Regions from separate parts of the Rhodococcus sp. C26F genome, predicted to be linked through region 1. Evidence: riboswitches for the same ligand, from Rfam matches in the RefSeq annotation. Region 1 holds a riboswitch; each other region holds the start of a gene.
The links. Region 1 has a riboswitch for thiamine pyrophosphate ahead of thiO (glycine oxidase ThiO). Riboswitches for the same ligand answer to the same signal wherever they lie in the genome.

Region 1 (7,226 bases):
GCGGACGAGGGCGTCGACCATGCGTGCATGCGAGTTGATCCAGGCCTCGTGCGCCGACCGGGCGGTCTCCACTGCCTCGGCGCCCGCCTCGAGGGCGGAATCGCGACCGTACTCGTCGAGGATGTCGCCGAGTCGCGCCATGTTGGTCCCGAAGGTGTCGTCGTACGCGCCGGTCGTGTCGCGCCGGGCGATCAGCAGGGTCTCGGCGGTACGCGACTGCTGGGCGAGGATCCGGCCCTCGGTGAGATCGGCGAGCGGTGCCGCACCGCGCTCGATGGCGCGTTCGGTGGCACTCGACGAGGCCAGGCCCGCGACGAGCAACCAGCACAGCAGCGCGCCGGTCGCGCCGATCGCGACGAGGATTCCGGGATTGAGGGTGCGACGACTGCGGCGGCTCACGACGACGTGCGCCACGCACAGGGCGGCGACCGTGACGAGGAGCAGCCCGATCGCGAGCCAGGGCGGTCGCACCGCGTCGCGCTGGGTGTCCTCGACCGCGGCGACGCCGCGCGTGTGCAGTTCCTGCGCGGCGGGGAGCAGTTCGGTCTGCATCAGGTGCGAGGCCTCGCCGAGATATGCGGCGCCGACCGGATGCCCGGTGCGGTTGTTGGTGCGGGCCGTCTCGATGAGACCCGTGTAGACGGGCAGCAACCGCCCGATCTCCGTCAGGTTGTGTGCGGTCTCGCGGTCGGCGTCGGTCAGACCGGTCGAAGCGATGACGAGATATTCCGCAGCCTCGTTGGTGGCCCGGATGTAGCGACTGCGCACCGCTTCCGGTTCGAGTCCTCCCGAGATGAAGCCCGTCACGGCGGCGGCGTCGGCCACCGAGAGCGCGCTGTAGAGATTCTGGGCCGCGCTGGCGAGCGGCTCGATGGACGTGAGGAGACGATCGTGGGTGGCCTGCCTGCCGGACACCATCGTTGCGGAGACCGCTGCCGAGGCGACGAGCAGCACGGTGAGCACCACCCCGAGGACCACCAACCGGACCGGCGTGGATCGGAGCAGGGCACGAGCGTCGTCGAACCGGGCGTCCGGAGTGTCCGTATCGGCGTCGTCGCGAATGTGGCTCTCGACAGGAGCGAAGGGAGGGGTGATCCGTACGTCCACCGGGCACTCCCTTCCTCGTGTCGAGCGGTCTGAGGGGAGCATATAAGCAGCCCGGCGGTATTGTTGCCGTCCACGGACGGCGGGGATCCGGTACCGGGCACAGGTCCGGACGAGGGCGGATCGGAGAGGCGGACGCAATGCGTGGAGACGGCGACGGCTGGGCGGTCGGACCGGACGGTGAGAAACGCTGGGGACGACACGGCGCCGCAGGTCTGCTGCTGCGCGCTCCGCTCGCGGACGGTCGCCCCGCGGTTCTCCTGCAGCACCGGGCGGCATGGTCGCACCAGGGTGGCACCTGGGCGCTTCCCGGTGGAGCGCGCGACTCGCATGAGAGCACCGTCGACGCCGCCGTGCGGGAGGCCCACGAGGAGGCCGGCATCGATGTCGCGGCCGTGACGGTGCGCGCCGAACGTGTCACCTCCGGTCTCGCGGGCGGATGGACCTACACCACCGTCGTCGCCGACGCCACCGAAACGCTCGTGACCAGCCTCAACCAGGAGAGCACCGAACTGCGCTGGGTGCCCGAACCGGAGGTCGAGGCGATGCCGCTGCACAGCGGCTTCGCCGAGGCGTGGCCGTCGCTGCGCACCTCACCGGTACGCATGCTGCTCGACACCGCGAACGTGCTCGGAGCGAGCGGCCCCACCGGATGGTGGCGCGACCGCCCCGGCGCGACGAGCGCCCTGCTCGCCGACCTCGCCGCGGTCCTTCCCCGCACGGTCGAATTTCCCGACGGGACGTTCGGCTGGGTCCCCTGCGTCGAAGCGGTCCTCGAAGGGCATGCCCGCGACGCGACGATCGACGACGTCCGGATCCCGGTGCACAGCGCGGACGGCAGCGGCGACGACGAACTGACCCGGCTGGCCTCCACCGCGACGGCCGTGGTCGACCCTGGGGTGACGGTCGTGGTCACCGCGGATCGCGGCCTGCGCGCGCGGTTGCCCGAGGGCACGATCGCGATGTCGCCCTCGGCCGTGCTGGGCTGGCTGTAACGCCTCAGGCCGGCAGCGCAGCCTTCAGCCGCCTTTCAGGCCGGCAGCGCGGCCTCGAGTGCTGCGGCGGCTGCCCGCGGATCGGAGGCCTTCGTGATCGCCCGGACCACCGCGACCCGCGTGGCACCGGCGTCGAGCACCTCGGGGAGCCGCTCGAGATCGATGCCGCCGATCGCGAACCACGGCCGTGCCGGCTGCGACTGCGCGACCTCGCGCGTCACCTCCAGCCCCGCCGCGGTCCGTCCCGGCTTGGTCGGGGTGTCCCACACCGGCCCGGACGCGAAGTAGTCGACGCCCTCCTCGATGTCGGCGAGCGCAGCCTGCGCGCGGCTCGACGTCGAGCGGCCGATGACGATCTCGTCGCCGAGGATCTGCCGCGCGTGCCGCACCGGCAGATCGCCCTGACCGAGATGCAGGATGTCGGCGCCCGCCGCGAGCGCGATGTCGGCGCGGTCGTTCACGGCCAGGAGCGCACCGTGGCGTGCACACGCCTCGCCGATGATCTCGAGGGCGGCGAGTTCCTCGCGTGCCTCGAGGCGTCCGAACTTCTTCTCGCCGGCCGAGTCCTTGTCGCGCAACTGGACGATGTCGACCCCACCGGCGAGGGCCTCCTCGACGAACCGTGCGAGGTCGCCGGTGTCCCGGCGAGCGTCGGTGCACAGGTACAACCGGGCGGTCGCGAGGCGGCCGCGCGGGTCGGGATGGTTGCCGCGATAGGTGGTCACGACCAAGACGGTAGCCTCTAGGCAGAAAGTGACGACACGGGAGTCCCGAGGTTCGCGGGGCTGAGAGGGGGCCTGCCGGCCCCGACCGTTATGACCTGACCCGGATCATGCCGGCGCAGGGAGTGAGGTGGACCAATGGCAACTGTGGCCGTCGTGGGTGGCGGAGTGATCGGGCTGTCGATCGCATGGCGCGCGGCCCGCTCGGGGCACATCGTGACCGTGCACGACCCGAATCCCGGCAGTGGCGCCTCGTGGGTGGCCGGCGGGATGCTGGCCCCGCTGTCCGAGGGCTGGCCCGGTGAGGACCACGTGCTGTCCCTGGGTGGGGCCTCGCTCGACCGCTGGCCCGGATTCGCGGATGCACTGCGCGCGGAGACCGGCGTCGACGTGTTCACCGCCGAGGCGTCGCTGACCGTCGCGCTCGACGCGGCGGACGCGGCCGACTTGCGGACCGTCGCCGAATGGGTCGGGGAGCGGGGGCACGAGATGCGTCTGCTCTCCCGTGCGGAGATCCGGGAGTTCGAACCGTCGCTCGGGCCGAAGGTGCGTCTCGGACTGCTTGCACCCACCGAGTCGTCGGTCGACAACCGCACGCTCGTCGACGCCCTGCGCGTCGCGGCCACCGCGGCCGGGGTGCGTTTCTCCGACGCCGCCGTCCACGATCTCGCCGACCTTCCCGACGATCAGGTGGTGCTCGCCGCCGGCTCGGCGTCGGCGCGACTGTGGCCGGGCCTTCCGGTCCGTCCGGTCAAGGGCGAGATCCTGCGCCTGCGGGTGCGGCCGGGCGCGACCCCGCCGCCGCAGCGCACCGTGCGCGCGAGTGTCCACGGACGCCCCGCCTATCTGGTGCCCCGCCACGACGGCCTCGTCGTGGGCGCCACACAGTACGAGGCGTCCGACACACAGGTCACGGTGGCCGGGGTGCGCGATCTGATCGCCGACGCCGAGAAGATCTTCCCTGCGCTCGGCGAGTACGAACTGTTCGAGGCGAGCGCGGGCCTGCGCCCGATGACCCCCGACAACCTGCCGCTGATCGGCCGGCTCTCCGATCGTGTCGTCGCCGCGACCGGCCACGGCCGCAACGGTGTGCTGCTCACGCCGCTCACCGTCGACGCGGTGCTCGCCGAACTCGGTGGGCGGTCGCTGGCCGACGCGCAATACGCCTGTCCTGGACGAATTACGGAAGCGAGTGTGGGATGACGAACGTGTCCGTGGGCATCACCGTCAACGGTGAGGACAAGTACTACGACGCGGCCCCGACCGTGTCACAACTGCTGAACGAGCTCGGCCTGCCCGAGAAGGGCATCGCGGTCGCCGTCGACGGTGTCGTGTGCCCGCGCGGCCGCTGGTCGGAGCCGGTCACGCGCGGAGCGAGCATCGAGATCCTCACGGCGGTCCAGGGTGGCTGACACACACGATCCCGGCGCCGACCTGCCGCAGCTGACCATCGCCGGCCGCACCTTCGGGTCGCGGCTGATCACCGGCACCGGTGGCGCGGCGAACCTGGCCGTGCTCGAGGAGGCACTCGTCGCGTCGGGCACCGAACTGACCACCGTCGCGATGCGCCGCGTCGACGCAGCCTCCGGAACCGGTGTCCTCGACCTGCTGCGCCGTCTCGGCATCGAACCGCTGCCGAACACCGCCGGGTGCCGCGGCGCGAAGGAAGCCGTGCTGACCGCGCAGCTCGGTCGGGAGGCGCTGGAGACCGACTGGGTGAAACTCGAGGTCATCGCCGACGAACGGACGCTGCTGCCCGACGCCATCGAACTCGTCTCCGCGGCCGAACAACTCGTCGACGACGGCTTCGTCGTCCTGCCGTACACGACCGACGATCCCGTCCTCGCGCGACGCCTCGAGGACGTCGGTTGTGCCGCGGTGATGCCGCTCGGCTCGCCGATCGGGACCGGCCTCGGCATCTCGAACCCGCACCACATCGAGATGATCGTCGAGGCCGCGGGTGTGCCGGTGATCCTCGACGCGGGAATCGGAACCGCCTCCGACGCGGCGCTCGCGATGGAACTCGGTTGCGACGCCGTGCTGCTCGCGACCGCCGTCACCCGCGCGAAGGATCCGGCGCTGATGGCGTCGGCGATGCGTCACGCCGTCGAAGCGGGATTCCGTGCCCGGCACGCCGGCCGGATCCCGAAACGCTTCTGGGCCCAGGCATCTTCGCCGATGGAGCCGTGACCGGTACGGGAAACCCCTGAGCACCTTGGTGTTCAGGGGTTTTCCGATTATCACGCGACGGGATACCGATCGGTCTGTACGATCCCCGGGCATGACAATTGCACACAGAATTCTCGCTGCCGCCGCTGCCGGGCTCATGGGCACTGCCGTCGCCGTCGCGGCGCCGGGTGTCGCGGGCGCCCAGGAACCGTGTCAGATGGGCTGGTCGAACACCGGACCGAGGTCGTGCGCGACGACGGAGTTGTCCACGCCACCCGTGCTGACATTGGGCGACGGCATCTGCGCCGGCATCGTGCGCGCCGGTGGAACCGCCTTCGACGGCCCGCTCTACGAGTACTCCTCGGCGCCGGGTGCCACCCACGGGATCGAACTGCGGATCACGCAGGGCTACTCGCTTCTCGGCGAGTGGACGCCGAGCATCCTGAACTGCGACGTCACCGTCGCTTTCGACTGGCACAACCTCGACACCGGTGCCCGCGGTACGGAGACCCGCTTCGTGCCGGCCTTCCACACGAGCACCCGGCCGTTGTTCATGCACGTGTTCCCCGGACCCGGCCGCGTCGCCCTGACGATGCGTACCGAGCGACCGAGCATCCCGGTCACCACCGAGGTCTTCGTCCCCTGACGCACCGCGTGCGGCTCCGGGGAGTGTGATCGGATGCGCTCGCCGGAGCCGCACGTAGGGTGGTGCGCATGATCGAAGTGACCGGCTTGACCAAGACCTTCGGGTCCACGACCGCGGTCGACGACCTGACGTTCACGGTCCGTCCCGGCATCGTCACCGGCTTCCTCGGCCCCAACGGCGCGGGGAAGTCCACCACGATGCGCATGATCCTGGGGCTGGACCGGCCGACCTCGGGAACCGCACTGATCGAAGGGAAGCCGTACAGCGAGCTGACACGGCCGCTCACCACCGTCGGGGCGTTGCTCGACGCGAAGTGGGTGCATCCCAACCGGTCGGCGCGGTCGCATCTCGCCTGGCTGGCCGCGTCGAACGGTCTGCCCGCCTCGCGTGTCGACGAGGTTCTGCGCCAGGTGGGTCTGACGGAGGTCGCGGGCAAGCGCGCCGGCGGCTTCTCGCTCGGCATGTCGCAGCGACTCGGTCTCGCCGCCGCACTGCTCGGCAACCCGCGCGTGCTGCTGTTCGACGAACCGGTCAACGGCCTCGACCCCGAGGGCATCGTGTGGATCCGGCGGTTCATGCAGGCGCTCGCCGCGGAAGGCCGCACGGTGCTCGTGTCCAGCCACCTGCTCTCGGAGATGGCGCAGACCGCCGAACACCTCATCGTCATCGGCCGTGGACGGCTCATCGCCGACACCTCGGTGAAGGCGTTCGTCGACCGCGCGTCCGACTCGTTCGTCGTCGTGCGCAGCCCGCAACTCGACGAGCTGCGCACCGCGCTCACCGAACGCGGGCACACCGTGCGGGAGGACGACGGTGCCCTGCACGTCTCGGGCGCTCCGGCGGCGGAGATCGGCGAACTCGCCGCGACCCGGTCGATCGTGCTGCACGAACTCGCGGGACGCAACGCGTCGCTCGAGGAAGCGTTCATGAAACTCACCGGTGGCGAGGTCGAATACCACGGATCCGGAGTCGACGACGTCATGAAGGGTGGACTGTGATGAGTACGGCGCTCGACACACTGCGGGCCGAACGGATCAAGCTCACGTCGGTGCAGTCACCGCTGTGGTGCACCGTCGTCATCGTCGCCCTCGGCCTGGGTCTGGCCGCGATCCTCGGGTCGGTCTCCCGCGCGTCGGCCGGGATGGACGACGAACTGGGACGGTTCTATCCGACCGTGGACGTCGCGGTCAGCGGCGTCACCGGCTTCGGCGTGCTGGTGCTCATGATCCTCGCGGCACTGTCGGTCACCAGCGAATACCGTTTCGGGGTCATCCGCACGACCTTCCAGGCCACCCCGAACCGCACCCTGCTCCTGACGATGAAGGCCCTGCTCATCGGTGTGCTGGGCGCGGTGCTGACACTCGCGGTCTCGTTCGGTGCCTTCTACCTCGCGAAGGCACTGGCCGGGCCCGACGCAGGTCGCGAACTCGTCCTCAGCGGCGACACGGCGTGGCGCGCGATCTACGGCACCGCGATCTACGCGTTCCTGTGCGTCTTCCTCGCGATCGGTGTGGGCACGCTGCTGCGGCAGTCGGCCGGCACGATCGCGCTGCTGATGCTGTGGCCGCTGCTGCTCGAGTCGTTGTTCGC
Region 2 (7,226 bases), on a different contig from region 1:
TTGCGTACAGTAGAGTGCCGCACTCCCTGCGTCGGCAAAAGCGTTGTGGCAGTAATTCTTTGTTCCCGCATGTATCACACTGACGCGCTATGGACAGTCCGGCAACGGCTCGCTAATCTGAGTTCGATTGCCGCGCATTCACTCTGCCGTTCGACCTCGCTGACGGCAACAAATTCAACCACACTGCTGCTCGCTTCGGCGACAGGAAGGCGCTCGTCGATCCCCCGGACGGAGCTGTGAACCGTCTGCATTCGGAGCTATTCCATAAGATGCTGAACTGTGGCCAGATGCGCCGCAGTGAGACGTGCACAAAGGAAGATGGAGAATGAAGTCAGAGCCACCCCCGAGAGGGAAACGGATCTCACCGGGGCAGAAAGACTCGACCTCCGCATCCGGTCCCGATCCCACAGACGAGGATCTGGCAGCTGTCATCGTCGCCTTGACCGAGATCGACATCGCACCGAACAGTGATGACGTGGGGCCTGATCGCAGTCGGAAACAATTCTGACGACACCGATGTATGGACGACCCGGCAGGTGCACACGGTGGGCCCGGAGGTTGCGCATCCCCGGCGAAGAACCGAACGGTAGGCGAACGCAACCACGTCGAGGTGATCAAGACACATGCCCTGATCTTCGGTACCAGAAATCGTGGTTGCCCGAACTTATCCGAGGGCGGGATACAGTTCCGTGCCGGTCGCTTTCGTCAAATGCAGCTGCTGTCTGAGTCGGTCCTCGCTCAAAGTGACGGTACCCCGCGGTAGCTGAAACTCGCCGTGACGCATTCTCGCGGCGATCCGCTCGCTATCCTCGGCTTTCCGAGCCGCCTGCCACCATATGTGAACCGCCTCGAACACAGACTCGCTCAACGTCGACAGCGGCGGTGCCCAAGGACCGAATTCCGCCTGGTACCTCTTCAGAAGCGAGGCGTTGCCTTCCGTTTGTAATCTTTGGAAGTACCCCGAGACGGTGTAGAGGCCACGAGCCGCTTCGGCGCCGATGTACGTCAGCGTGGACTCTTCCAAGGCAGGCGCCAGAGTAATGCACTGATCCCGCAATCCCATTGCATAACATTGCCGTTCGAACGCAACAGCATCAGCTCCGACGAAGGTCGACAGTACGATGTCGGCACCCGATTTCTGGATCGATTCGATGATCGGGGCGAAGTCACGAGTTCCCAGAGACGCGAACTTTTCCCCGACGACTCGGGCGCCGTACCGAGGCAACAGTTGGCGAGCCAGGCCGTGTGTCGTGCGGGGCCAACAATAATCATCGCCGGCCAGAAACCATCGTCGCACCCCCTCCATCCGCATGAGCGGTTTCACGGCTGCTGCCAACTGGTCGTCCGGCCGCTCGCCGAGCTGGAGACGGAGACGATCGCCGCTCCCTCCTTCGTTCATGACCGGCTGTACCAGCAGCACGGGTGCATCGCTGAGCGCTTCGGCAACTGCAGTGTAGGTAGCCGATGTGGTGGCGACCAGGATGGTCCGGCAGCCTGCCTGGACGAGTCGTCGCGCTTCCCTGACGCCGGTCTGCGGGTCTGTGGCGTCATCGCCCACGATCAACTCGACTGGACGGCCGCGGATACCGCCCTCGGCATTGATTTCCTCCAGCGCCAGCATGGCGACGTTGTCGATTGCGGTGGCGAAAAGACTGCCGGGTCCGGATTTCGACGTCAACAAGCCCAAACGGGTATGGGAAGAGACGTTTCGAGAGGTAGGGAACCCTCGACGCCGCATCAACCATTCCAATCCGGGCTGGTCGAGCTCGGCGACGAGCCGAACTCTCGTGCCACCATTTGCGGCTTCGAAACGGAGTTTGATACGCCCTCGCCAAGGCTGGTCGTGCACGATTTCAAGGTACGCATGCGGACGTGCGGCAGCAATGCGCCCAAGGATTTCGACCGGATCTGCTCCGGAACCGCTGAGGTGGACCGCCATACGCACAGCGGCGCCGGGTTCGACCCGATCGCATACCGCGCCGAACAGCCATCCCGCCTCCGCGTCTGCTCCGAAAAGGCTGTAGGCCACCGAGGGCAGGGATGCGGTCCACTCTTCCGCGTGCAGTACGAGCTGGGTCACCGTGTTCCCTGGAAGCTACGCACGTCGCAAGGTTGTGTCGGTGACAGCGGTGCGGTCTGCGGCCTCGACGGCATCTGCCAGCGCTCCTCGGAACAATTCCTGCAACATTGCGATGACGTCCCGAGCGGGACCGGCCGGGTCGATCGAGTAGAAGCGGAAGCGGCCGGCCTTACGTTCGGTGACCAATCCCGCGTGCCGCAGGATTCGAAGGTGGTTCGAGACCCCGGTACGTCCCACGCTGTCGATCTGTTCGACCAGTTCGTTGACACTGCACTCGTCGCGCTCTGCCAGCACAGTGAGAATGGCTCGCCGTACAGGGTCGGCGAGGGCATCGAAGGCCAGCTGTGCGGACAAGGTCCCGATCTCCTCGAGTCAGCAGTCAATGACATATAGAAGAGTACCCCCCTTGTAGCTCGTACAGGATGGGCCGACCTCGCGGCACTCGGACGGCAGGGCAGCTACATCTGCAGCGGGAGAAGCCGGGTGTTAGGGTCGGTGCCGTCCCCACGGGAGCCCTATTGCAGGGGCTGAGATCGGGCTGAGGCAGCCTGCGACCGTCGAACCTGCCCGGGTAATGCCGGCGAAGGAAGTAGGAACGATTCCGATGAGTGCATCCGATTCCCATGCCCTGAGCTATGTCCACGACGAGGAACACGACCTGCGTGTGCCCGTCACGGAGATCCGTTTGGATGACTCTCCCGACGGGGTGCCGAATCCGCCGCTGCGGGTCTACCGCACTGCAGGTCCCGGTAGCGACCCGCTGGCCGGGCTCCCGCCGACGCGCGCCGACTGGATTGCTGCTCGCGGCGACGTCGAGCACTACCCGGCGCGAGAACGGGATCTGCTCGACGATGGCCGCTCGGCGGTGCGGCGTGGAGAGGCGTCCCGGGAGTGGAAGGGGCCCCGACCTGTCCCGGTGCGAGCGAAGACAGGCCGGACGGTCACGCAGATGCACTATGCCCGGGCGGGGATCATTACCCAGGAAATGCGGTTCGTGGCGCTGCGGGAGAACTGCGACGTGGAATTGGTGCGCTCGGAGGTGGCGGCGGGTCGGGCGATCATCCCGGCCAACGTCAACCATCCCGAGTCCGAGCCGATGATCATCGGCAAGTCCTTCCTGGTGAAGATCAATGCCAACATCGGTAACTCAGCGGTGACCAGCTCCATCGTCGACGAAGTCGACAAGATGCGCTGGGCCACCCGTTGGGGCGCGGACACGGTGATGGACCTGTCCACCGGCGAAGATATCCACACCACCCGAGAGTGGATCATCCGTAACTCCCCGGTGCCGATCGGCACGGTGCCGATCTATCAGGCCCTGGAGAAGGTCGCCGGACAGGCCGACGCACTGACATGGGAGATCTTTCGCGACACCGTGATCGAGCAGTGTGAGCAGGGCGTGGACTACATGACCATCCACGCCGGAGTGCTGCTGCGCTACGTACCGCTCACGGCCGAGCGGCTCACCGGCATCGTCTCCCGAGGTGGTTCGATCATGGCCGGCTGGTGTCTCGCCCATCACGAGGAGAATTTTCTCTACACCCACTTCGACGAACTGTGCGAGATCTTCGCCCGCTACGACGTCGCATTCTCCCTTGGAGACGGGCTGCGACCCGGGTCGATCGCCGACGCCGACGACGCCGCGCAGTACGCCGAGCTGGACACCCTTGCCGAACTGACCACCCGTGCCTGGGCTCACGACGTTCAGGTGATGGTCGAAGGCCCTGGCCACATCCCGATCCATCGGGTGCGGGAAAATGTGGAGCGTCAGCAGAAGTTATGTCATGGAGCGCCTTTCTACACCTTGGGGCCGCTGGTGACCGACATTGCTCCGGGCTACGACCACATCACCTCCGCGATCGGAGCTACCGAGATCGCCCGCCATGGCACCGCGATGCTGTGTTACGTCACCCCGAAGGAGCATCTGGGACTGCCGAATCGGGACGACGTGAAGACCGGGGTCATCACGTACAAGATCGCTGCTCATGCCGCCGACATCGCCAAGGGCCATCCCGGTGCCGTCGAGCGCGACGACGCGTTGTCGAAGGCGCGTTTCGAGTTTCGGTGGCGGGATCAGTTCGCTCTGTCGCTGGATCCGGATACGGCCGAGCAGTTCCATGACGAGACGCTTCCGGCTGAACCGGCCAAGACTGCGCACTTCTGCTCGATGTGTGGGCCGAAGTTCTGCTCGATGCGCATCTCCCAAGACATCCGGACCAGGTTCGGTGAGGCCGCCGACCAGGCCGCCGTCGCCGGGATGCAGCATATGTCCGACCGGTTCCGGGCCGCCGGCAGCACGGTGTACCTGGATGCGCCCACCGTTCCGGGTCTCAGGGATGTGGTGGGGCATAAGTCGATTGGAGCCGAAACGGGCGGTATGCCCACGTGAGGAGGCGGGTGAGTTCCGGATGTTGGTGGCGGTCACGGCGCGACGGAGAAAATTGGCCCAGGGCTGCATGACTTGGCAATCGTCAAGGCTATTGCCTATCCGGTCCGGATTGGTGTCACGTTGATGTGTGCTGCCTCGACGGCGTTTGTCGGAGTCGTACCTCAAACGAGGGGTGGTGAGCGTCTGTTCCGGTGATATGGGGGCAATGGTGTCGTGCGGAGAGGACGAACTGTTCGAAGGACCCGTCGAGCTCGAGGTAGATCCTGTCGTTTGCAACTACCACGCGGTGGGCATCGAGACCGAGCAACCGTCCGACGACAAAGGTTGCGCTCAAGGTTGCGACGTTTCTGGTAATCCCTAGCGGTACAAGGGATCCGGTGTCGGTGAGGGCTTCGTGTTCGCCGGCTCTGAGGACGAGTCTGGCGTCGGGGTGTACACCGTGGGCTGCTACGGACACGGCGATGTTGTCACGGTCGTCAGAACCCACAGCAGCAAGGCATCGGGCTCGGTCGAGGCGGGCGCGTTCGAGGAGGGTTCTGTCGGTACCGTGCCCGACGATGGTAGGAATATTCAGTGCTCGGGCCAGGCGAAGATTGCGAGCTCGATCATCGCGTTCGATGGCGACGACGGGGATACCGAGCTTGCGAAGTTCGAGGCATAACCGGAGACCGACCTGTCCCAATCCGACGACGATGACGTGGTTGCGGCGGGGAAGAACCCGCTGACCGATCAAGCCGATGAGACTGGCTCCGAGCAGACGTTCGATTATCCCGGCGGTGAACATGGCGGTGAACACGATCGCCGCCAACATCGCCACGGCCGCGAACACGTCATAGGCGTGGTCGCCGTGTGAGGCCGGTGCGGGACCGACGGTCGCGACGACCTGGACTGCTTCCTTGAGGGACTCGACCCAGTGGTGACCCTTGCCGACAGTGAGCCATATCCAATCGATCAGAAGTATGGCGAGCAGTCCGGTAAGGCCGGTGAGCAGCATGCGGGTTCCGGCATCGTGGGATCGCAGGGTGCCTACGGAGTGGACGAATCGGCGGCGAATTCTGCTGGTACGGCTGTGGGGTAGAGGCCGCCAGGTCGGCTGGTCGCCGTGGGTGGGGTGCCGGAGGACGTGTGCGATGCCGTGGGGTGCGGTGTACGCCGCGTCGATCGTGGCAGCGATGCACGGGCCGGCCAGGGACGGTGTCGCGAGGTCTGCGGGGGAGGTGACCTGGCAGTGGGGAATCAGTCGGATGAGCTGGTTGGCGATGGTGCGGTCGAAGACGGTCACGACCATCGGCACGTGGGGACTGATGTGGGCGATGGCGAGGGCATAACGGACGGCGACCGCGTCGTCGTGGGTGACGACGGCGACCCCGGCCGGGTCGTGCTGGGGTATCTGCAGAAGTTCCGGGTCGTCGGGTGCATCGAGGTGGAGAACATCGAAGTGGCGTTGGGTGAGCGAGGCACACACGAGCCGGGCAACATTCGACGCCCCGATGACAACGAATGGGGACATCGGGCCGACGCCGGTCACCGCGCAGGTGCAGGGAACGAGGTGTAGGCAGTGAAGATGCCACCGGAGCCGATATCGGATGCTGGGTCGATCAGCTCCGGTAGCACCGCCTCGAGGCGTATCGGGGCAGCAGCGGCGACACCTGTCTCCCGAACCGGGGTGGGTACCAGACGGACGTTGTTGATCCGTAAGAGGTTGCTGCCGAGTTCACGTCCGGCGGCGAGAGCGAATGATTCGATTGCGCCGTCCATGGAGTCGCGTGCCGGTCCTCGATCGGTGTCGGTGATTCTGCGGAGCGTGTCCAGGCCGGTGACGGTGACGATCGATCCGATGCCACCGGTGCGGTGGAGGGATACTGCAGCACGTCTGGTCGTGTGGAACAACAACGCCATGTGGTCGTAGGTGAACCGGCCCCAGTCGGCGGGACGGATCCTGCTCAGCGAGTGGCATGCGGTCTCCGGGCCGGGTAGCCAGGCGGTGTGCACAAGCGCGTCGATGCCGCCGTGCCGTCGCTCGAGGTGGGTGAACATGTTGTCGACGTCGGATTCGAGGGTCAGATCGGCCGCGACCGAGTGAACGATCCCGCCGTCATCGGTGATTCGGCCGGCGAGGTGCTCGGCAGCGTCGAGGGTGAAGCTGTGCGTGAACACGTGATGTCCGGCCGCCGCCAACGTTCGGGCCACGTGGGCACCTTCGTTCTGTTCGACGCCGGTGACCAGGACACGCAGCGAGGTAGTGGGCAGAGCCAACGGGTGCAGCGACGGTTCGGCGATGCTCATCTGAACTCGTTTCGATGGTGCCGGGGGCGCGGGGGGAGGCGTTCCGCGCCCCCGGAATCGGGGTGGGATGGATGTCTGTCGAGGTCCACGGCCGCGGGTCACGCGCGGACGAATGGCGGCCCGCCGCAGGGGGCGGGTGCGTCGCCGACCGGGGACCGGTGCGTGGGCCTGCTCAGCGAGAGGTCGGTGACAACTGTTCCTGTCCGGAGGTTTCGTCGTTGCCGGACAGATCCTGCCGGTAGGTCTCGCGCATGGCGATCACGCAGACGACGGAGACGGCGCACATTGCGACCATGAACAACGCCACGGCGACGTACGAACCGGTGCGATCGAGCAGGTACGTGGCGACGATCGGGGCGGGAGCGCTCGAGGCAAGGGTGCCGATCGTGTAGCCGAAAGAAATTCCGGTGTAGCGGATACGGGTGTCGAAGGCTTCGGCGAAGAAGGCTGCGAGGGGACCGTAGGAGGTGG
Region 3 (7,226 bases), on a different contig from region 1:
ACTCGCCGAGGAATGGAGCCTCGACCCGTATGCGGTCGAGGATTCGCTCGCGCAGGGAGAACGGACCAAGGCCACCCGCTACGCCACGCACACCTTCCTCACCGTCTACGCGACACACCTCTATCCGGATTCCGAGGACGAGGATCAGGCTCACGAGTCCCGGTTGCACACCACCCGGATCTCCGCGTTCGTCCTGCCCAGGGGCGTCGTGACGGTACGTCGCGGCAGCCCGTTCGACATCGACGAAGTGGTGCGCCGGTGGGACGAGAACTCGGACCTGCTGCAGTACGGGCCCGGGGCGCTGGTGCACGGCCTGCTCGACACGGTCGTGGACGGACAGTTCGAGACCATTCAGGAACTCGACGACGCCGCGGAGGACCTCGAGGACTGCCTCTTCGAGGATCAGGCGTCCACTCGGTACATCCAGCGTCGTGTCTACCGTCTCCGCAAGGAACTCGTGCAACTTCGGCGAGTGGTGCTGCCGATGCGCGAAATCATCAACGCGGTCATGCGCACCCGCGCCGAGAACAACCGCCATCCCGAACTCGACAGCTCGTACAACGACCTGTACGACCACGTGATGCGCGCGACCGAGTGGACGGAGTCGCTCCGCGAGATGGTGAACACCGTCTTCGAGACGAACCTGTCGCTGCAGGACGCCCGCCTGAACATCGTGATGAAGAAACTGACGGGATGGGCCGCGATCATCGCGGTCCCCACCGCCGTGACCGGTTGGTACGGCATGAACGTGCCCTATCCCGGCTTCGGCGAGTGGTGGGGCATGCTCACCGGAGTCGCGATCATCGTGGTGTCGGCGATCGTGCTGTACGTGCTGTTCAAGAAGCGGGACTGGTTGTGATTCTTCGCCGCGCTCAGAGGAGGACGACGAGCAGCACGACGATCACGACGACCACCGCGACGGCGGCGATCACCGCCCCGGCGGATCGACGGCGCTGCACGGGACCGTCGCGGACGAGTTCGGGGTCGGCGTCCGGGGCGTCACCGATCGGTTCGTCGCCCTCGGGCCCGGGGTTGGTGGGATGCGACATCGATCTCCTCCTGGCTGTCTGTTGTCGAAGTCTGACACGGACGAGTACGCCGTGTTCGGTTTCGCTCGGTTCGGGTCGGGTACTCCGTAGGGGCAACGTTCGATGACAGAGGAGGACCCATGGCCGATTTCGTCGACAAGGCAAAGCACAAGGCAGAAGAAGCAGGCGGCAAGATCAAGGAGAACACCGGTCAGGCGACCGGTGATCGTGATCTCGAAGCCGAGGGTCGCGGCGACCAGACCTCCAGCGGGTTGAAGCAGGCCGGCGACAAGATCTCGGATGCCGCAGAGCACGTCAAGGACGCTTTCAAGAAGTAGTCACGAACTGCGCGGTGCCGGTAGTTTCGACTACCGGCACCGCGCGTGTCTGTGGGTCCTACTTCGAGGTGCCCTCGGTGTCGTCGAAGAAGTGCCAGGTACCGTCCTGTTCGTTCTGTGCCTCCATGCGCCAGCCGAGTTCGCTGTTGTCGGCGCGCTGGTCGACGAACCAGGCGTGCGCGTCGTCCGCGCTCTCGATTTCCTTGGTGTCCACGACGTTCCCGGTCGGGTCGATCACTCTGTAGGTAGCCATGCCGAGTGTCTTCCCACGCGACTCGCCGATCAAACGTCGGGCGAACCTTCTGGTGTAGGGTGGGGTCATCGTTCGGCTCGCATACGATGAGCAACCTCGCACCTCGGTGCCCGAAGGTTCCGAACCGGACGTGAGAGTTCCCCGCCGCGTGTACCGCGGCCCCTCTTCTTCGCACTGCCCCACGGCCGGGGTCTACCCGGCCGCACCCGAAAGGACGGCCATGAGCCAGAACAAAGAATTCGACAATCCCCTCTTCCTCGCGCCCACCACTCCGGAAGCCGACGCCGAGATCGAACCCGTCACGGCTGTCGCCGAGGTCAGCGGCCCGCACGACTACACCTCGATCTTCTCCGCCCGCGGCGCCTGATCCCGCCTCATCCGGCCGCGAAGTCGGCCAGTGCCTGCGACGCCTGCGGGTCGCCGACGCCAGATCGAACGGAAGCTTCGGTGGGAAGTACCACTCGGTGAAATCCAGGGGTGGCTCCGACGGATTCCGCGCCAGCTCCGCGATCGACGTCACCTCGCTCCCCCGATCGGTGTACCACGCTTCGTCGGGTGACGACGCCGTGCCCACCTCGTCGTAGTCGAGCCACCGGTAGACGACTCCCGGATCGGTGAAGACCTCCGGTGACGCCTTGGGTGCGTCACCGAACAGCCCCCCGAGCACCTCCGGAGTGCTGGGAACGGGAAACAGCTTGTCGTGCACGGGCGCACCGGTGATGAACCCCGACGCTCGCCTGCAGGAATCCCAGTGGTTGCGAATTGTCGTCGAGGATCGCCCAGCACCGCCTCGGTGGTCGCGTTCAACGTCCGCACGTCCGGGTCGCCGGTCGCGAACATCGCGCAATCCCTCGACAACAGTGTCCGCAGCGTCGAGTCGACGTTCGGGTTGTCGGGCATCCGCGGGATGATTCCGTCGGTGCCGTCCGGGGCGAGTCGCGCCGCGAGTCCGGTGAGTGCGAGCAGATTCGTCGCCTCGGGATTGACGACCGCGGGAAGTGCCGGCACCGGGGGCGCCGTCGAGATCGATCCGGACAGCGCATCGAACGGTGCCGGCGTCGTCGGTGGTGACGGAAACTCCGCCGAAATCCCATTCCGCGAAATTGCCGGTGATGAAACTGCCGAGAGAATGTCCGCCGCACAACACTTTCCGCTTCCGCAGGGCCGGGCCGGGCCGGGAAGTTCGTGGCGCAACAGCTCGCACTGGTCGCGCAGCGTCTGTTCGAGTCCGGCGCGCGAGAGCCACGCGACGTCGGTGACGGTCGCGTGGCCGGCGAATCGCCGCCCATCGATCTCGGCGCCGTGGAAGGAGTAGTCGGTCGCCGTGTCGAGCGACCCCGTCCGCAGTGCCGCCTGCACACCTGTGTGGTCTTCGAGGCAGTTCGATCGTCGGTCCAGTGCCCAGAACTCGATGTGGCAACCGCGAGCGGCGGCAGTGAGGACGGTGTTGCGTGCGACGCTCTCGAGCGCACCCGCTCCCTCGAGGATCCCGGGTTGGGCGACGAGCACCCGGTCGGCGTCGGCCGAACTCTCCGGGCCGTCCGCCGATTGCCACCGCAGATACGCCAACCGGTCGCACGTGGCCGGTCTTCGGTCCCGCCTCGAGCGACAGGGGTTCGGATTCACGGAAACAGCAGAAGGAAGGGACCTTCGACTCTTCCGCTACGGGTGAAACGTGAGGGTAATGCCGCGACCTGGGCATTTATGTAACTTCGTGTCACGCGTTCGTTCTGCCGCCGTCCCGGGGGTGCCTGGAAGCCGCAGTGCTAGGGTCGCCAGTGACACGGGGTGCTCCGCACGAGCGGGGCTGAGAACACACCCGTCGAACCTCATCAGGTAATGCTGACGAAGGGATGTCCCGACATGGCCATGCTTGTCCACACGCCGTTCCGTTCCCGATCCGCGCAGTGAACGCGCGGCGATCTCTCGCCGGACTGCTCACCCTCGTCGCCGCGCTCACCGCGGTCGTCGGGTGCTCGTCCGGTTCCGAGAGCGACACCATCCGATTCGCGCTGGACTGGACGCCCAACACCAATCACACCGGGCTGTACGTGGCGCAGCAGGAGGGCCTGTTCGCCGATGCAGGGCTCGACGTCGAGATCCTGCCGTACAACAACGCGACGCCCGACACCCTCGTCGACGCCGGGAGCGCCGAGTTCGGAATCTCGACGCATGCCACCTCGACCATCGCCAGGGCATCCGGGTCCCGGACCCTCGCGGTCCTCGCACCCCTGCAGCACTGGGCGACGGGGATCGCCGTCCGGGGCGACAACCCCGACATCACGCGGCCGGCGGAACTCGACGGCAAGACCTTCGCGGGCTTCGCGAACCCCGGCGAGGACGAGATGCTCGCCGAGGTGATCCGCAACGACGGTGGTCGCGGGGAGTTCGAGGAGGTGACGCTCGGGACGTCATCGTACGAGGCCGTCTACTCGTCGACCGCCGACTTCACCGTGTCGTACCTGGCGTGGGAGGGTCTCGAGGCCGAGCGCCGCGGCCTGCCCATGCGGTACTTCCGCTTCACGGACTACGGCTTCCCCGACGCGTACGCGATCGTCGTCGATGGCAACGAGGACTGGATGACGGAGAACCCGGAGCAGGCACGCGCTTTCGTGCAGGCGCTGCACCAGGGTTACCGGATCGCCGCCGACGACCCCGATCGTGGAGCCCGGGCCCTGATCGAGGCGAATCCCGGGGCCTTCCCCGACGAGGAACTCGTCTACGAGAGCCAGCGCCTGCTCGCCGCCGACTACATGCGCGACGCCTCCGGTGCCGTCGGAGTCCTCGACGCCGGGAAATGGTCGGGCTACGCCCGATTCCTCTACGAGAACGGCCTGCTGTCCGGACCCGATGGCAGCCCGTTGACGACCGAGCCGGACTGGTCGACCTATGTCACCGATGACTACCTCGAAGACCGATAGCACCGGCCGCGCACGTCGACTCCTTCCCGCCCTGCTCGTCGCCGGGGCGCTGGTCGCGATCTGGCAGTCGTACGTCGTGGTGAGCGGTATCCGTCCGCAGGTGTTGCCGTCCCCCGCACGCGTTCTCACGCAAGGGTGGACACATCGGGTCGACATCGCCGGGCACGCCTGGTCCACCCTTCAGGTCACCCTCGTCGGTTTCGCCGTGTCGCTGGCACTCGCGTGGGTGCTCGCCATCGCCGTGGACTTCTCGCCGTGGTTGCGGCGGGCCTTCGTGCCGTTGTTCGTGGTGTCGCAGACCCTGCCGATCATCGCGATCGCGCCCTTGATGATCATCTGGTTCGGATTCGGACTGCTGCCGAAGATCCTCGTCATCGCGCTCGTGACGTTCTTCCCCGTCGCGATCGGACTGCTCGAAGGGTTCGCGGCGGCCGACCGCGAGGCGGGCGCGTTGCTGCGCAGCATGGGCGCGTCACGGTGGCAGCAGTTTCGTTACGTGCGCCTGCCGTCCGCGCTCCCCCGCTTCTTCACCGCCCTGCGGATCGGGATCACCTACGCCGTAGTGGGCGCGGTGTTTGCCGAATACGTCGGCGCGACATCCGGCCTGGGCATATACATGAGTACACAGAAGAATTCGTTCCGCACCGATCTCGTGCTCGCAGCCGTGCTGGTGACCGCCGTTCTATCGCTCACGTTGTACGCGCTGACCTACGTCGTCGAACGGGTGGTCGCGCCGTGGGCACTCACGGAGGATGCGACATGAGTGCGGTGACGATGGCATCGGTCCACAAGGCGTACGGCGACCGGGCGGTGATCGACGGCATCGACTGTTCCGTGGAGCCCGGTGAATTCGTGTCCTTGATCGGACCGAGCGGTTGCGGCAAGTCGACGTTGTTCTCGATCGTCGCGGGACTCGAACAGCCCGACACCGGTGAGGTTCTCGTCGGCGGCTCTCCCGCCGCACCCGGGCGGGTCGCGCTGATGCCCCAGAAGGACCTGCTCTTCCCGTGGCGGACGGTGCTCGACAACTGCACACTCGGGCTCGAGGTGCAGGGCGTACAGCGATCGGACGCTCGTGCCCGCGCCCGCGAACTGCTGCCGACCTTCGGCCTGACCGGATTCGAGGACGCTGCGCCGCACCAACTGTCGGGCGGTATGCGTCAACGCGCGTCGCTCGCACGCACGGTGCTGCAGGGACGCGACGTGCTCCTGCTCGACGAGCCGTTCGGCGCACTGGATTCACTCACCCGCACCGAGATGCAATTGTGGTTGCAGCAGGTGTGGCAGCAGCATCGCTGGACGGTGCTGATGGTGACGCACGACGTGCGGGAGGCGGTGTTGCTGTCCGATCGGGTCGTCGTCCTCGGTCCGCGACCGACGCGGGTGCAGCACGAGGTGCGTGTGCACCTGCCCCGGCCTCGAACCCTGGAGACGTGCGTGTCGAGCGAGTTCGTAGCGCTCGAACACGAGCTCATGGAGGTCCTGCACCGCTCACGTCACGAGGATCAGCGGAGGATTCCCTCTGGGTAGTCGCGGGTCGAACTGTCCGCCGACAGTGCATCCGCTACAAGATTCGCCATCCGCTGCAGCAATTTGCCGTGGCGAATGACGAGAACGGTAGCGGATGTGTTCGACGTGGCGGCCGGAACCCGCTCGTGCGCAGCGGATACGAGTATCGGCAGAATGACTCGTCACCACCGGGAAGTATCGACGTAGAGGAGCACTTCATGACCGACGCACATTCAGTATTCGCAGGCGGGGTCCTGGCTGTCACGGGCGGTGGTTCGGGCGTCGGGGAAGGACTCGCCCGCTACGGCGCGTCGCTGGGCATGAAGGTGGCCATCGCCGACATCGACATCGAAGCGGCCCGAGCGGTGGCGGACGATCTCGTCGTATCCGGAACCGAGGCGATCGCGGTGCACACCGACGTGCGCGACGCCGGATCCGTCGACGCGTTCTTCGCGACCGTCTACGACACTCTCGGCCCGGTCACCCTGGCGATCAACAACGCGGGTGTCGAGCAGTTCGGTTACCTGTGGGAAGTGTCCGCCGAGGAGTGGCAGCGCGTTCTCGACATCAACGTCACGGGTGTGTTCAACGGCGTGCGGTCCGTCGTCCCGCGCATGGCGGAGGCCGGCGTTCCGGCGCACATCTGGAATCTGTCGTCCATCGGCGGGATCGGAGCAGCCCCGCGTCAGGCGCCCTACATCGTGTCCAAGCACTCGACGCTCGCTCTGACCGAGTGCCTGAAACTGGAGGTCGAGGCGGCGGGATACGACATCACCGTCGCGGCGGTTCTGCCCGGCCCGGTGGTCAGCAGGATTTTCGAGCGGGCCGGCGGGGACTCGGAAGCCGGTGCACTCGAGCGCGAGGCAATGTTCAAGGTCGGTGAGAGCGCGATGCCCGCTCTGGAAGCGGCGGAACGGATCTTCGCCCAGGCGGCCGACGGCGCGTTCTACCTGTCGACGCATCCGGAGATGACCGGCTACCTGATGAACGGACGCGCCGAGCAGCTCCGGGCCCGGAGCGCTCCGCAGCTGCCTGTGGAGGCGTAGCGCACCTCCGAGCTGTGGTCATCCATCCGCTACAAGAATCTCCATCCGCTACGGCAATGCGCTGTAGCGGATGGCAAGAGAGGTAGCGAATGCATCGGGCGACCCCGGAATTGTGCCCCCAGTGGGACTCG
Region 4 (7,226 bases), on a different contig from region 1:
GAAGACGATCGTGCCCCGGCGTCCGTCGTTCGAAGAGTTGGGACGGTGCACAGCCGACACCACGGTGGTGCTCGCGCCGGTCGGGCGAGTCCACGACCCCGACAAGGTGGCCCGCGCAGCGCGGAAGGCGCTGCCGTCCTGTCGAGTCGTCACTCTCACCACCGGTACCCACCACACTCTGCCGATGTACCCGAGCGACGAGGTCGACGCAGTGCTGCGGGATGCACTGGGTGCCGGTGCGCCCGTCGAACTGGATTGTGACCCAGATCACCCGTGAATGTTCGATTGTTCGTTTCCGCAGGTCACCGCGCAGTAACGAGGTGTTCGCCGCAGGTTCGGGGTCTCGATGTGATCCAGAAGCCATGGAGTCGTAGAAACACACTCGCTACCGTTGATGGCGATCGAGTGCCCGAAACGGGCGAATGGAAGTGAGAGATCATGGGCAGTTCTCCAGCCCCTGAGCGAATAGCCGAATATCCCAGACCTTCGCACACCCTCCTTCATCTCACCGATACACACCTCGTCGGTGGAGACGAACTCCTCTACGGCACCGTCGACGCCGACACCCGCCTCGGGCTGATTCTCGAGGACATCCGTGCGTCGCAGGTCCGTCCCGATGCCCTGGTGTTCACCGGCGACCTCGCCGACCGCGGCCAGCCCGACGCCTACCGCAAGCTCCGCGGTCTCGTCGAACCGCTGGCAGCAGCGCTCGGTGCCGACATCGTCTGGGCCATGGGTAATCACGACGACCGCGCGACCTTCCGTGAGGAACTCCTCGACGAAGATCCCGTGGGTGCACCCATCGACGAAGTCCACATGGTCGGCGGACTGCGGATCATCACGCTCGACACCTCGGTTCCGGGCCATCACCACGGCGAGGTCTCCGCCGAGCAGCTCGCCTGGCTGGCCGACGAACTCTCGACACCCGTCCCGTTCGGTACCGTTCTCGCACTGCATCATCCACCCGTGCCGAGCGTGTTCGACATGGCCGTCCTCGTCGAACTGCGCGACCAAGCGGGCCTCGCCGAAGTACTGCGTGGCACCGATGTGCGCGCCATCCTCGGCGGTCACCTGCACTACTCGACCTCGGCCACGTTCGCCGGCATCCCGGTCTCGGTCGCCTCGTCGACCTGCTACACCCAGGACCTGAACGTCCCGGTCGGCTCGCAGCGCGGACACGACGGCGCGCAGGGCTTCAACCTCGTGCACGTCTATCCCGACACGATCGTGCACTCCGTGGTGCCCAGCGGAAGCTACGCCACCGCCGGGCAACCCCACACGGCCGACGACGCGGCGCGGCGCCTGGCCGAAGCCGGCATTCGCATCCCCGAGAACCCCGACCTCACCGTTCGCGTCTAGCCGACGTCCGGTCCGCCCGGGTAGTCGGTCTCCCAGGGCGCAGGAATCGGGTAGTACCGCTCCAGGAACTGCGTGACCTTCGCGGTGCGCAGCTCCAGGTCTACCTCGGGCGTGCTGCCGTCGTTCAGGCAGAACAGGTCGAGATTGCGGCGCGCCAGGATCGTGTCCAGATGTCGCAGACCGGACTTCACGGTGGTGTCGACGTACTCCACCTTCGCCGTGGTCTGCTGCACCGCGCGGCCGGTCAGCAGCGTGTAGTAGTGGTAGAAGGAGTTCGTCACCGAGATGTTGTCGGCCGCCCGGAACGGGCTCGCCGCCGTCGCAGCGAACTCGTCCGCGAACTCGCGCTCCATCTCCGCCATGATCGACCTGCGCAACGGGACCGGTGTGTGCTCGAGGTGCCGAGTGATGGTGACCCCGAAGCGATCCTGCAGGAGCTTGCGGTTCATTCGGGCGGAGTTCTCGAATCCGCTGCGTGACGCGTTGTTTCGTCCGAGGCCGATCCGCACGTCACACTCGATGAACTTGCCGACGCCCCCGCCGGAGAAGAACAGGCTCGGGCTCACCCGGCGACCGAAGAACATGTCGTCGTTCGAGTACAGGAAGTGCTCGGACAGTCCCGGGATGTGATGCAGCTGCGACTCGACCGCCATCGAGTTGTAGGTGGGCAGCGCCGACGGATCGGTGAAGAACTCCTCGCTCCGCACGAAGGTCACGCGCGGATCGTCGGCGAGCCACGCCGGTCGCGGCGAGTCGGTGGCGACGAAGATCCGCCGCACCCACGGCGCGTACATGTGGACCGAACGCAGGGCGTACTTCAGTTCGTTGATCTGCCGATAGCGCGCCGGCGAGTCGTCACCTTCGCCGACGACATAGTTCTGCATCAGCTTCGCGCGCTTGGCCTGGAACGACTTCGACGACCCGTCGACCCACGAGAACACGAGGTCGATCTCGAACGGGATGTCGCCGGGATGGCGGTCGAACATGCCTTCGATCGTGGGCCACAACTGTCCGTACCGCTCGACCGTCGTCCGGCGCATCTCGTCGCGCAGGGCGATCGTGCGGGTGAGAGCGTTCGGACGAGGCATGATCACCTCGTCGTCGGTGTAGGTCCACAGCTCGATGTCCACACCGTTCGAGGCGCCGTACCGCAACCCGCTGGTCAGCTCGACCCGCGGGCGGAACAGCCGGAACACCCGGTCCTTCCTGTCGCGCGAGAGCCGACCGTCCGCCACCGGGACGGGACGCCGCTTCGAACCGACGGCCTTCGAGTAGAAGGGCTCGTCGGCACACCCCTCGACGAGAGCGGCGCGCAGCCGCTTCCGGTCGGCGCGGTCGATCGCGAGGATCGGACGGTCGCTGTCGTCGCGCACGAGCAGGTAGTCGATGTGCGCCCGGTCGAGCACGCGGCGCAGGAACAGCACGTCCTCGATCCGAGCCTCGTCGGGCGTGGTGGTGGTGATCGGGATGGCGTAGCGATCCTCGAACCACACCACTTCCTCGTGCCTCGCGGGGCCGCGGACGGTGGCGCGGCCGAGCGGCGGAGCGTCTCCGACCTGCTGGGAAACGGAGACGTAGGGAGCGTTGTGGGGGGCCGGCGTGTGCGTCGGAATCTCCTTTCACGAGTCGGGACAGGAATGGCCCATTTTAACGCCGATCTGAGCTAAGTTCCCGCGTCGGCGATGTGACGATCCGGTGAAGCCCGCCGCGGGCGGCTCTCGAAGCGGCGAAACCGCGCGGTGTAGCCTGTCCGCAGGACTCGACACGGGGTGCCGGAAACGGCTGAGAAAACACCCGTCGAACCTGATCTCGATAATGCGAGCGAAGGGATGCCGAGCCGGCGACAGGCCACAGGTCTGTCGCCCTCACGCACCCTTCCCCACACAGGGAAGGCACAGAAGATGTCATTGCAGAACCAGGTCGTCCTCGTCACCGGCGCCGGTCGCGGACTCGGCCACTCCATCGCACAGGCGTTCGCCGACGAAGGAGCCGCCGTCGTCCTCGACTACCGGCGCAGCGGCGAGAGCGCCCACGAACTGGCCGACAAGATCGGACCCGAACGAGCGGTCGCGCTTCAGGCCGACGTCACCGACCGCGCCGACGTCGAGTCGCTGTTCACCCGGGCCCGCGAGCACTTCGGACGACCCGTCACCACCGTCGTCAACAACGCCCTGCCCGACTTCTCGTTCAACGGCGACGCCCGGCCCAAGGCCGACGAGATCGGATACGACCGGTTCGGCGCCCAGTTCGACGGCGTCATCGGCGGCGCGGTCAACGTCATCCAGGCAGCGCTGCCGGGCATGCGGGAAGCCGGCGGCGGCAGCATCGTCAACATCGGTACCAACCTGTTCCAGCACCCCGTCGTCCCGTACCACGACTACACCGCCGCGAAGGCCGCGCTCCTGTCGCTGACCCGCACCTTCGCCGCCGACCTCGGCCCCGACGGGATCCGCGTCAACATGGTCTCCGGTGGTCTGCTGCGCACGACCGACGCCTCGTCGGCGACCCCCGAAGCGGTGTTCGATCTCATCGCGTCGTCGACGCCGCTGCGGAAGGTCACCACGCCCGAGGACTTCGCGGCCGCGGTGCTGTTCTTCGCCTCCGACTGGTCGCGGGCCGTCACCGGACAGAACCTGGTGGTCGACGGGGGACTGGTGATGAACTGATGGCCGGACCACGCACTCTCCACCTCAACGCCTTCCTCTACGGCGTCGGGCACCACTCGTCGGCGTGGCGGCATCCCGACTCCGCGGCCGAACGCATCGGCGACATCACGTATTTCGAGGAACTCGCCCGCACCGCCGAACGGGGTTGCCTCGACGCGGTGTTCTTCGCCGACGGTCACAGCGTCAACCCGAAGTACACGGCGGGCACCACGTGGTTCCTCGAACCGCTCACCGCGCTGTCGGCGATGGCGCGCGCGACCGAGCACATCGGTCTCGTCACCACCGTCTCCGCGAGTTTCTTCACGCCCTTCCACGCCGCGCGGATGCTCGCCTCGCTCGACCACATCAGCGGGGGACGGGCGGGTGCGAACATCGTCACCTCGATGTTCGACGAGGAAGCGCGGAACCACGGATTCGACTCCCTGCCGCCGCACGCCGAACGGTACGCGCGGGCCGAGGAATTCATCGAGGTGCTCTGTGCGCTGTGGGATTCCTGGGACGACGGCGGTGTCCTCGTCGACCGGTCGGGTGGCAGGTTCCTCGACTCCGACGCGATCCGTCCGATCCATCACCGAGGCAAGCACTTCCGCGTCGACGGTCCGTTGACCGTGCCCCGGTGCCCGCAGGGGCGTCCGGTGCTGTTCCAGGCGGGAGCGTCGGAGACCGGACGCAACCTGGCGGCCCGCCACGCCGAGGCCGTCTACTCCGTCGCGTGGGACATGACCGCCGCGCTCGAGTACGCCACCGACCTGCGCGCGCGGATCGCCGCGGCCGACAGGGATGCCGGTACGGTCGCCATCCTGCCCGGACTCGTCACCTACGTCGGCCGCACCGAGGAGGAGGCGTGGGCGAAGAAGGCGGAACTCGATGCGCTCCTCGACGTCGATGCCGCCATCACCCAGCTCGGCGTCTTCACCGGTCAGGACTACACCGGCCACGACCTCGACGCGCCGGTCGCCGACCTGCCACCCATCGAGGAGTTCAGCGGGCCGCAGGGTCGCTACGCGACGGTGCAGCGCATCATCGAGACCCGCCGTCCCACCCTGCGCGAACTGCTCGGCTACCTCGCCGCGGGTGGTGGTCACGCGACGATGATCGGTACTCCCGAGACCGTCGCCGACAGCATCGAGGAATGGTTCACCGCGGGCGCCTGCGACGGCTTCAACCTGATGTGTCCCGCCTATCCGGATTCGCTCGACGACTTCGTCGAGCTCGTCGTCCCGGAACTGCAGCGTCGTGGCCTGTTCCGGACCGAATATCCCGGCTCGACCCTGCGCGACTTGCTCGGTCTGAAGGCGCTGTAGCGGAGAAGAGCGCGAATCGGTCATCGGAGCGGGTTGTAGCGCGCGCCGATGACCGTTTCGCGCTCCTGAGCGGCCCGACGCGCCTGCCACCGGCGGGCCGGTACGATCAGCCTCCCGGCGCCGGCGCGGGAGTGCTTTCCTCCGCTCCGGGAGCGCGTGCCGGATCGCCCGGCGGTTGATAGCTCGAGCCGTAGAAGATCGGCAGGATGCCCTTGACGAGGGTCAGCGCCGAACCTTCACCCGACGGCACCGTCGACAGGTTCGTGGCGATGACGATCGTCAGGTCGGTCTTCGGGTCGTGTCCCATGAAGGTCATGAAGCCGGGAAGCTGACCGTCGTGCCCGAGCAGGGGACCGAACTGCGCCATGCCGAGTCCGTATCCGGCGGTTCCCCCGCCCACCGACTGCACGCTGTCGAGCCGGGTCTTCTGCATCTGCTCATCGAGCAGACCGCCGCCGACCAGTGCCTTCACATAGGTGGTCATGTCGTCGACGGTGGAGATCGCAGCGCCCGCGGTCCACGTCCACGACGGGTTGTCGTCTGTCACGTCGTTCGGCTTCAACGTTCCTGCGACCGCGGCGGCCTGCTCGTCCTCCGGCAGCGCGAAGGTGTCGATTGTGGAGACGTTGGTGCCGAACATGTAGCCCTGCGGATGCGGATCGGGAATGGAGGAATCATCGTTCGCCGGGAACGAGGTGTCCGCCAATCCGAGCGGGACGAAGATGCGCTCGTCGAACGCCTCCGCGATCCGCATGCCCGTCAGTTCTTCCACGACGAGCCCGAGCAGCACCGTATTCGTGTTGCTGTATTCGAACTGTTCCCCGGGCGGGAAGTTCACGGGCTGGGCGAACGCGATCGCGAGCAACTCCTCCGGCGTCCACGCCTTCTCGGGTTCGCGGTCCAGGGTCGCGTTGAACTCTGGGTCGAAGCTGTAGCTGTACAGGCCGCTCCGCATGTCGGCGAGCTGCGCAATGGTGATCGTGTCGCCGTTCGGGACACCCTCGACGTACTTCGATATCGGGTCGTCGAGCGACAGGCGACCTTCCTCGACCAACTGCAGGACGGCGGTGACCGTCATCGTCTTCGTGTTGCTGCCGATGCGGAAATGGTCGTCGGCGGAGATCGGGTCGTCGGCATCGATGGTGGAGGTGCCGAACGTGCCGGTCCAATCACCGCGGTCGGGGGAGCTGATCTGGACCACCGCGCCGGGAATGGCGTTGTCGCGCATCAACTGCTCGACGGTCGATTCCAGCTCGGCCACGTACTCGGGCTGAGCTTGATCGGAAGAGGTCGGCGACGGTGTGGATTCGGGCTCGGTGGTATCGGAACTGCACGCCGAAGCGGTCAGTACGGCCACCGTCAGGAGCGACGCTGCGAGTGTCTTCATCAATCGTCTGCTTTCGGGATCGGTGGTCCCCGAAAGAACAGGGGACTCTGTGATGGTGTCACGAATTCGGACATTTCCCGCTGTCGAGGTGAATTTTTCACCCCTTCCGAACGATTCCGATCGCAGTGTCCCCCGTGTCATCCTGGATCGGGGCCGATTTCGTGTTCGGAGGTCGAATCATGAAGGCACTGGTGTTCCACGGACCGGGGAAGCGATCGTGGGAGGACGTTCCCGACGCGACGATCCAGGACAGTACCGATGCCGTGGTGCGGGTCGACGCGGTCACCATCTGCGGCACCGACCTGCACATCCTCGGAGGTGACGTACCCGAGGTGACCGACGGACGGATCCTCGGTCACGAGGCCGTCGGAACGGTGGTCGAAGTGGGCGACGGAGTGCAGACACTCGCGCCCGGCGACCGCGTGCTCGTCTCGTGTGTCACCGCGTGCGGCACGTGCCGGTTCTGCCGCGAGAGCCGCTACGGGCAATGCCTCGGAGGAGGCGGCTGGA

Region 2: linked by a shared signal. The riboswitch ahead of thiC (phosphomethylpyrimidine synthase ThiC) and the one ahead of thiO (glycine oxidase ThiO) in region 1 are both predicted to bind thiamine pyrophosphate.
Region 3: linked by a shared signal. The riboswitch ahead of ACLBYD_RS04600 (ABC transporter substrate-binding protein) and the one ahead of thiO (glycine oxidase ThiO) in region 1 are both predicted to bind thiamine pyrophosphate.
Region 4: linked by a shared signal. The riboswitch ahead of ACLBYD_RS19590 (3-oxoacyl-ACP reductase) and the one ahead of thiO (glycine oxidase ThiO) in region 1 are both predicted to bind thiamine pyrophosphate.

Annotation. Positions count from the first base shown of each region.
Region 1 covers NZ_JBKFBA010000026.1:9,171-16,396, forward strand. The annotation lists gene ACLBYD_RS21360 (hypothetical protein) at 1-1,107, opposite strand, end outside; gene ACLBYD_RS21365 (NUDIX hydrolase) at 1,245-2,099, shown strand; gene thiE (thiamine phosphate synthase) at 2,135-2,824, opposite strand; TPP riboswitch at 2,851-2,963, shown strand; gene thiO (glycine oxidase ThiO) at 2,960-4,024, shown strand; gene thiS (sulfur carrier protein ThiS) at 4,021-4,233, shown strand; gene thiG (thiazole synthase) at 4,226-5,011, shown strand; gene ACLBYD_RS21390 (hypothetical protein) at 5,103-5,636, shown strand; gene ACLBYD_RS21395 (ABC transporter ATP-binding protein) at 5,705-6,634, shown strand; gene ACLBYD_RS21400 (ABC transporter permease) at 6,634-7,226, shown strand, end outside.
Region 2 covers NZ_JBKFBA010000022.1:9,197-16,422, forward strand. The annotation lists gene ACLBYD_RS19725 (substrate-binding protein) at 665-2,080, opposite strand; gene ACLBYD_RS19730 (ArsR/SmtB family transcription factor) at 2,096-2,434, opposite strand; TPP riboswitch at 2,577-2,686, shown strand; gene thiC (phosphomethylpyrimidine synthase ThiC) at 2,685-4,469, shown strand; gene ACLBYD_RS19740 (potassium channel family protein) at 4,585-5,463, opposite strand; gene ACLBYD_RS19745 (hypothetical protein) at 5,600-5,797, shown strand; gene ACLBYD_RS19750 (hypothetical protein) at 5,764-6,024, shown strand; gene ACLBYD_RS19755 (SDR family oxidoreductase) at 5,994-6,755, opposite strand; gene ACLBYD_RS19760 (MFS transporter) at 6,928-7,226, opposite strand, start outside.
Region 3 covers NZ_JBKFBA010000002.1:312,326-319,551, forward strand. The annotation lists gene ACLBYD_RS04570 (magnesium transporter CorA family protein) at 1-859, shown strand, start outside; gene ACLBYD_RS04575 (hypothetical protein) at 873-1,049, opposite strand; gene ACLBYD_RS04580 (CsbD family protein) at 1,169-1,366, shown strand; gene ACLBYD_RS04585 (hypothetical protein) at 1,425-1,619, opposite strand; gene ACLBYD_RS04590 (hypothetical protein) at 1,840-1,986, shown strand; gene ACLBYD_RS04595 (hypothetical protein) at 2,413-2,934, shown strand; TPP riboswitch at 3,394-3,490, shown strand; gene ACLBYD_RS04600 (ABC transporter substrate-binding protein) at 3,527-4,540, shown strand; gene ACLBYD_RS04605 (ABC transporter permease) at 4,518-5,303, shown strand; gene ACLBYD_RS04610 (ABC transporter ATP-binding protein) at 5,300-6,070, shown strand; gene ACLBYD_RS04615 (SDR family NAD(P)-dependent oxidoreductase) at 6,268-7,095, shown strand; tRNA gene ACLBYD_RS04620 (tRNA-Leu) at 7,209-7,226, opposite strand, start outside.
Region 4 covers NZ_JBKFBA010000021.1:76,508-83,733, reverse strand. The annotation lists gene ACLBYD_RS19605 (alpha/beta hydrolase) at 1-277, shown strand, start outside; gene ACLBYD_RS19600 (phosphodiesterase) at 439-1,359, shown strand; gene ACLBYD_RS19595 (stealth family protein) at 1,356-2,852, opposite strand; TPP riboswitch at 3,115-3,206, shown strand; gene ACLBYD_RS19590 (3-oxoacyl-ACP reductase) at 3,261-4,025, shown strand; gene ACLBYD_RS19585 (LLM class flavin-dependent oxidoreductase) at 4,025-5,329, shown strand; gene ACLBYD_RS19580 (serine hydrolase domain-containing protein) at 5,436-6,716, opposite strand; gene ACLBYD_RS19575 (zinc-dependent alcohol dehydrogenase family protein) at 6,896-7,226, shown strand, end outside.